One region of the Embleya sp. NPDC001921 genome, then DNA from elsewhere that is predicted to be linked to it. Evidence: riboswitches for the same ligand, from Rfam matches in the RefSeq annotation. Region 1 holds a riboswitch; each other region holds the start of a gene.
What was found. Region 1 has a riboswitch for cyclic di-AMP ahead of ACWCPW_RS15465 (transglycosylase family protein). Riboswitches for the same ligand answer to the same signal wherever they lie in the genome.

Region 1 (2,258 bases):
TGCAGGTGCGGGCCGGTCACGTTGCCGGTCGCGCCGGAGAGGCCGATCTGCTGACCGGTGCTCACCGTGGCGCCGACGCGCACGCCGATGCTGGACAGGTGGGCGTACTGCGAGTACTTGCCGTCCGCGTGCTTGATCACGATCTCGTTGCCGTAGGCGCCGCCGTTGCCGGCCTTGACCACGGTGCCCGAGGTGATCGCCTTCACCGAGGTGCCGGTGGCGGCCACGAAGTCCTGGCCGGTGTGGCTGCCGCTGGACCACAGCTTGCCGCCGGTGCCGAACGCGGTGCCCAGGCCGCCCTTCACGGGAGCGACGTAACCGGACGCGTTGGCCGTGGTGGACTCGGCCTTGACCGAGGACTCCTTGGCCGCGACCGGGGCCTTCTCCTTGACCTCGGTCTTCGGCGCGACCTTCACGGACGCCGTGGCCTTGGTCTCGGTCTTCGGCGCCGCCGGAGCGGTCTCGGTCTTGGTGCTGCCGGACTCGGTCGAGGCCGAGGCCTTGCCGGAGAGCGAGAGCTTCTGACCGATCTGGATGACGTTCGGGTTGCCACCGATCACCGAGCGGTTGTCGGCGTACAGCTTGTACCAGCCGCCCTCGACATCCTTGGCGGCGGCGATCTTGGAGAGCGTGTCGCCCTTGACCACGGAGTACGAGGTGGTGGTCGACGCGGACTTCGTCTCGGCCGCCGGGACGACCTCGATCTTCGGGGCCGCAGTGGTCTCCGAAGCGGACTCGGCCGGCTCGGCGGCCTTCGGGGTGACCTTCACCGTGGACTTGGTGCCGGGCGAGACGGCCGGAGCGGCGCTGCCCTTGGTCAGGCCCGCCGGGCCGGAGGTGTTCGGCCAGGCGCCGGGACCCTGTACGGCGAGAACCTTCTCGGCGATGGCGATCTGCTGGTCCTTGGTGGCCAGGTCGGCACGCGGGGCGTACTGCTGACCGCCGAACTCGTTCCAGGTGCTGATGGTGAACTGCAGACCACCGTAGAAACCGTTGCCGGTGTTGATGTGCCAGTTGCCCGAGCTCTCGAGCATGGCGACCTTGTCCCAGGTGGAGACGGAGGCGGCGTTGGCGGTGGCGAGACCGGTGACCAGCGGGGCGGCGACGATCGCGCCGGCCATGCCGAGGGTCAGCGCGAGACGCGTCTTCTTGGGCATGCGGGCAGGGGTGATGAACGACTGCACGAAGATTTTTCCTTCTCCCACGCCTACGAAGTGAGCTGTCGGATTCGGGCTGGAGAGTCTCGCCCGGCCGTGTTCGGCCCTCCTGAGGAAGGGACGGGCACGGCTTCACCCCAAGCCGTCGTGATGGGCGTCCGTGTCACGGACGCCCGGGACGGCATTCCACTTGGTTCCCCCGCTCCTGCCTTTCGGGTTTCGTACCGTGGCCTCGCTCCGGCGGCAGGATTCGGCGAACCGGGAGACCATTTCGCCGAGCACCGGACCGGTGTGGCGAAGCACCAAACTACGCACACCCCCGACTCGGATCCAAACATCACGTTTCGCCGAAACCGACGAATCAGGTCGGAAGGGGGGAATAACGGGACCTAAAGTCCCGAGAAGCGTACGCATTGTGCCCGATTCGATGACGCAGCGTGGATATCCCGATTACTCCAGGCAGCAATCGCGGAAAGACGGTTCACGGTGCGTACGAACTGCTGACCATCGGTACCCGACATGTGACGTGCGCCATAGAAGCACTCGAAGATGGTCCGATATGTACCGATATCTGTCAGCCCAAAACCACAGATGCCCCGGTGGCGGCGCCCAAGAGCGCACCGGCCACGGCTTGCGCGACGGTGTGGTGACGCAGTGCCACACGCGACCAGCACACGACACCGACCGCGAGAAAACCGGTCGACCACCACGGTCCGCCCGCGACGGCGAGCAGCGCGACGATGCCGGACGCGACCGCGCAGTCGACGCTGATCTTCCACGCCGCGTTCACCACCAGCAGCACCACCGTCATGCCCCACAGCGCGAACATCGCGAACACCAGCCGGGACGGCGCGCCGGCGCCGAGCATGACCGCCGCGCCGACGCCGATCGAGGCCAGGATCACCGCGAAGACGCGCGGACGCTGCCGGCGGTCCACCACGTGACGGTCGCCCCAGGTACCGCGGCGACGCTCCCACTCGATGTACCCGGCCGGGACGATGCCCGCGCACAGTGCCGCGAACAGCCCCCACCCGGCGCCGGTCCACGACTGGGCGACGAGCGCGCCGAAGCCGGACAGCCCGGCCAGGATGGTGTTGCGCG
Region 2 (2,258 bases), on a different contig from region 1:
ACGGTGCTCCCGTCGCTGCTCACCTCCAGAGCGGAGTCACCCGAACGGGGCAGTGCCACGCGGCCGTCGACCTGCCCGGACAAACCGTTCACGTGCGTCACATGGCCCTTGGCGTTGCTCGGCAACCAGGCACCGACATCGGATACGGCGGCATCCGCACCCATCGCACCGACCCCGACGACCACCGAAGCGGCGACCAGTGCCCCGGTCGCGAGCACGGCGATCATCGCCGTGGGGCTCCTGCGCCCTGGACGCACGCTCTCGACGAGACGTCGAGCGCGTCCGCCGGGACCTGTACCCGTATCTGCCTTCGATCCGTCCGCGTCAGGCCCGATTCCGCTCGAAGCGGGCGGCCGTCGCTGGAACATGGTCATTCTCCCCCGTTCCCTGTCGGCTTCCAGGACCGCACGAGTCCACCGTCCTGCGCGCGGCGAGGCCGGGTGCGGGTGATCGGGCTCGAAGCTCCCGATCCCCGCTCCGTGTCCGGTGGCGCGATGAAGGTGGGCACGTACCGAGCCCACCGACAGGCACAACCCCGTCCATGTTCCGAGCCTGGCAGCATACGAAGCATGCCTGCCGGTGTCGGGTACGCGACAGGAGAAACACGCCGAGTCGACGCCGTGCCGGAACCGCCGGGCGCACACGACGGAATCGTGAAATCGACCGGGAACTGACCGAAAAGCAATGGGAATTGCTTAACGGCGTGCTCGCCACAGGGTCCCGGCTTACCGCCTGCGCATCCTCATCGACAGTCAGTGACCTGGCCGCGGCGTCGCTTTTCTCCTATGCGTGCCGGATCTCCCTCGCAGAATTGAGGCCCCGGGGGCTGTACTCCCGGACCGTCAAGCCCATCGCACGGCGAAGCCTTGGTGGGCCGTCACGAAGCCTCGCGTGAATACCGGAAAAGAGATCGCGCAAACGTCGCCGCCGGGCCAGACCTGGAATCCGTCAGGTCCGACGACGGGCCTTCCGGCGAGGGTTCGGCCACACGCATATCGTTCGTCGGCACGCCCAATCCTGCCACCGGCGATCGTACGACTCGACATTCGCAGGCAGGAGCGGGGGAACCAGGCACGGCACCGCGTCGGGCTGATCCGACGTCGGTTGGGGTGAAGTCGCCAGAGCGCGACCGGGCAACTCCGGCCCGAACCCGACAGCTCACCCCGCAGGCGTGGGAGAGGGAGCACCCATGCATTCCGGAACCGGGCGACACCGTCGAGTAGCCTCTGGGCGGCATCGCCGAGTACGTCCCAAATCGTCACGTGGCGGCAGACTCGCCTCGGTGGCCACCGCGGCCTTCGTGGTCCCGTCCTTGTTCGCAAACCACGCGTCGGCCGCCTCCGCCGCCGTCTGGGACAAGGTGGCGGCCTGCGAGAGTTCGGGCGACTGGGCCATCAACACCGGCAACGGCTACTACGGCGGACTTCAGATCGCCCAGAGCACCTGGACCGCCTTCGGCGGCATACGCTACGCCGCACGTGCCGACCTCGCGACCAAGAGCGAACAGATCGCCGTGGCGGAGAAGATCCTGGCGGGCCAGGGGCCGGGCGCCTGGCCACAATGCTCTCGAAAGGCGGGCCTGACCAGATCCGGGACCACACCCGCATCGACGCCCGCAGCGCCATCGGCGCCGACACCGGCGCCGACCGTGCAGGTCCAGCCGCGAACACGGGAACCCGCGCCGGCGACCGAAGCGTCCACCTACCGGGTCAGGTCCGGGGACACGCTGTTCCGAATCGCCGGTGCCTTGAAGGTATCGGGGGGATGGCAAACGCTTTATGACCTGAATCGCTCCACCATTGGGCGTGACCCGGACCTGATCTACCCGGGCACTCTCCTGCGCGTCACCGGCACCTCCGAAACGTCCACGCAATCGGTTTCACCGACGCAACTACCCACGCCGCCCGCATCGACAACGCGAGTGGAATTCGCCGCGACCTCGTCCAAAGCCGCTGCCGCGGTGGACTTCGCGAAGAAGCAGTTGGGCAAGCCATATGAGTGGGGAGCCGACGGCCCCGGATCGTTCGACTGCTCGGGACTTGTGCAAAGGGCCTGGCAGTCCGCCGGTGTTTCGATTCCGCGAGTCACCTACGACCAGTTCGCGCAGGGAAAGAGAGTGCCCGCGCTCGTAGCAAAATTGCTCCCGGGGGATCTGATCTTCTACCGCTCCGCAGGGCACGTCGGCATCTACGTCGGAGGGGGCCGCATCATTCACGCGCCACACCCGGGTTCGGTCGTGAAGTACGAGCGCTTCGACT
Region 3 (2,258 bases), on a different contig from region 1:
GCCGCGATGGGCTTCGCGGGCGTGCAGAACTTCCCCACGGTCGGCCTGTTCGACGGTGTCTTCCGGCAGAACCTGGAGGAGACCGGCATGGGCTACGACCTGGAGGTGGAGATGATCCGGCTGGCCGCCGAGCGCGGCCTGCTCACCGCGCCCTACGTCTTCGACCCGGAGCAGGCCCGGGCGATGGCCGCGGCCGGCGCGGACGTCCTGGTCCCGCACCTGGGGCTGACCACCAAGGGCAACATCGGCGCGACCACCGCGGTCTCGCTCGACCAGGCGGTGGAGCGGGTGCAGCTGATGCGCGACGCGGCGGCGGAGGTGAACCCGGACGTGCTGGTGCTGTGCCACGGCGGGCCGATCGCCGAGCCCGAGGACGCCGCGTACGTGCTGGCGCACACCACCGGCGTGGTGGGCTTCTTCGGCGCCTCCAGCATGGAACGGCTGCCGACCGAGATCGCCATCACCGAGCAGGCGCGGGCGTTCAAGGGCATCGGAGCCCGGTAGGCGCCGCGCCGTACGAATCCGGGCACCACGTGCCGGACGCGGGGCGGCACCGGCGGGGCGCACGCGGCGTCCCGCGCCGGGCGCCGGGCGCACAGGGCACCACCGGCAGGACACATCCACCACGACCGCGAGGAGTCGCGTGTGTACAAGCTGACCGTGCTGTATGGCCACCCCGAGGACCCGGCGGCGTTCGACGCCTATTACTGGGAGAAGCACGTCCCGCTCGCCCGCACCATGCCGGGACTGACCGGCTGGACCATCGGAAAGTGCGATCCGGACCCCTCCGGCGCGCAGCCGCCCTATTACCTGGTGGTCGGTTTGTACGCGCCGACCCGCGCGGGTATCGAGGCGACCCTGGATTCGCCCGAGGGCCGGGCCACGGTGGCCGACGTCGCCAATTTCGCGACCGGCGGCGCGACGTTCCTGTGGGACGAGGAGCGGGTAGTCGTACCTGTGGAGCTGCCCGCGACGGAATAGCCCGACGGTGACGCACGGGTGACCACGCGGCCGCGCATCGTGGACGCCGGCGCCGTGACCTGCGAGGACGGCGACATATCGGGCAAATCGGTGTTATTCCAGCCTATGGGGCACCTCACAAAGCGCCCGAAATGTTTGCCAACCCGGCGGCGCGGTGCGTAGCTTCGTGGTTGTTCGCACAAGCGGACTCCCCGGGCGGTACGCCGAATCCTGCCGCCGCCCGAGGGAAGCAGTCGATATCGACTGGCGGCAGGAGCGGGGGAACCAAGTGAGTGCCGGCATCGGCAATGTCGATGTCTGGGGTGAAGCCATGCCTGTTTCAGGCGAGGCCGGGCCAATCGTCCGAACCCGACAGCTAACTTCGTAGGCGCCCGACGAGGTAATCAATGACCTTCCGTGCCATCACCGCTCCCGTTCGCTCGCTCTCTCGTGGCCGTCGCGCCGGCATCGCCGTCGCCGCCGGTGCGGGTCTCGTCCTTCCCCTCGTGGGCATGGCGGGCAGCGCGAACGCGGCGTCCTCGTCCACGTGGGACGCGGTCGCGCAGTGCGAGAGCACCGGGAATTGGAGCATCAACACGGGCAACGGCTTCTCCGGCGGTCTGCAGTTCACCCCGAGCACCTGGAACGCCTTCGGCGGCAGCGAGTACGCGGCGAGTGCCGCGCAGGCGAGCAAGGCCCAGCAGATCGCGGTCGCCGAGCGCGTCCTGGCCGCGCAGGGCCCCGGCGCCTGGCCGGTCTGCTCGCAGAAGGCCGGTCTGACCAAGGGCGGCAACGCGTCCGCCACGGCCGAGTCCTCGACCAGCGGCAAGACCAAGTCCGCCGACGAGCCGAAGGCCGCGGCCAAGGCCGAGTCGGCGACCGAGACCGCACCGCGCAACTCCGGCGCCAACGCGCCGAAGGTCCAGGTGCAGCCGAAGCAGGACGTCGCCGCGCAGGACGCGTCGAAGTCGGCCGCGAGCAAGCAGGCTTCGGGCTCCGGCAGCTACACCGTCAAGGCCGGTGACACGCTCTCCTCCGTCGCCGCCAAGCTCGGCGTCAAGGGTGGCTACCAGACCCTGTACACCGCCAACTCGGGTGTCATCGGTGACAACCCGAACGTGATCAGCGTGGGCACCAAGCTCGCCGTCTGACGCACGAACGGCAACACGTGGGCCCCGTCGAGTACTTCGGCGGGGCCCACGCCCATGTCCGGTCGCGGGGGAGCGGAGTGGGCCGGGGTGTCGCGGTGTTGCCGTTCGCGTCCTCGATCGATCAGGCCCGGCTGGGCAGTTCGGTGG

Region 2: it holds a riboswitch for cyclic di-AMP, as region 1 does, so the genes downstream of both, ACWCPW_RS14840 (transglycosylase family protein) here and ACWCPW_RS15465 (transglycosylase family protein) in region 1, are expected to answer to the same signal.
Region 3: it holds a riboswitch for cyclic di-AMP, as region 1 does, so the genes downstream of both, ACWCPW_RS00380 (transglycosylase family protein) here and ACWCPW_RS15465 (transglycosylase family protein) in region 1, are expected to answer to the same signal.

The regions. Positions count from the first base shown of each region.
Region 1 covers NZ_JBSFEO010000011.1:61,398-63,655, forward strand. Annotated here, with positions in the region: gene ACWCPW_RS15465 (transglycosylase family protein) at 1-1,157, opposite strand, end outside; cyclic di-AMP (ydaO/yuaA leader) riboswitch at 1,190-1,385, opposite strand; gene ACWCPW_RS15470 (hypothetical protein) at 1,732-2,258, opposite strand, start outside.
Region 2 covers NZ_JBSFEO010000010.1:171,091-173,348, forward strand. Annotated here, with positions in the region: gene ACWCPW_RS14835 (hypothetical protein) at 1-227, opposite strand, end outside; cyclic di-AMP (ydaO/yuaA leader) riboswitch at 1,031-1,187, shown strand; gene ACWCPW_RS14840 (transglycosylase family protein) at 1,283-2,258, shown strand, end outside.
Region 3 covers NZ_JBSFEO010000001.1:91,927-94,184, reverse strand. Annotated here, with positions in the region: gene ACWCPW_RS00390 (phosphoenolpyruvate hydrolase family protein) at 1-504, shown strand, start outside; gene ACWCPW_RS00385 (EthD family reductase) at 646-981, shown strand; cyclic di-AMP (ydaO/yuaA leader) riboswitch at 1,203-1,367, shown strand; gene ACWCPW_RS00380 (transglycosylase family protein) at 1,368-2,111, shown strand; gene ACWCPW_RS00375 (nucleobase:cation symporter-2 family protein) at 2,233-2,258, opposite strand, start outside.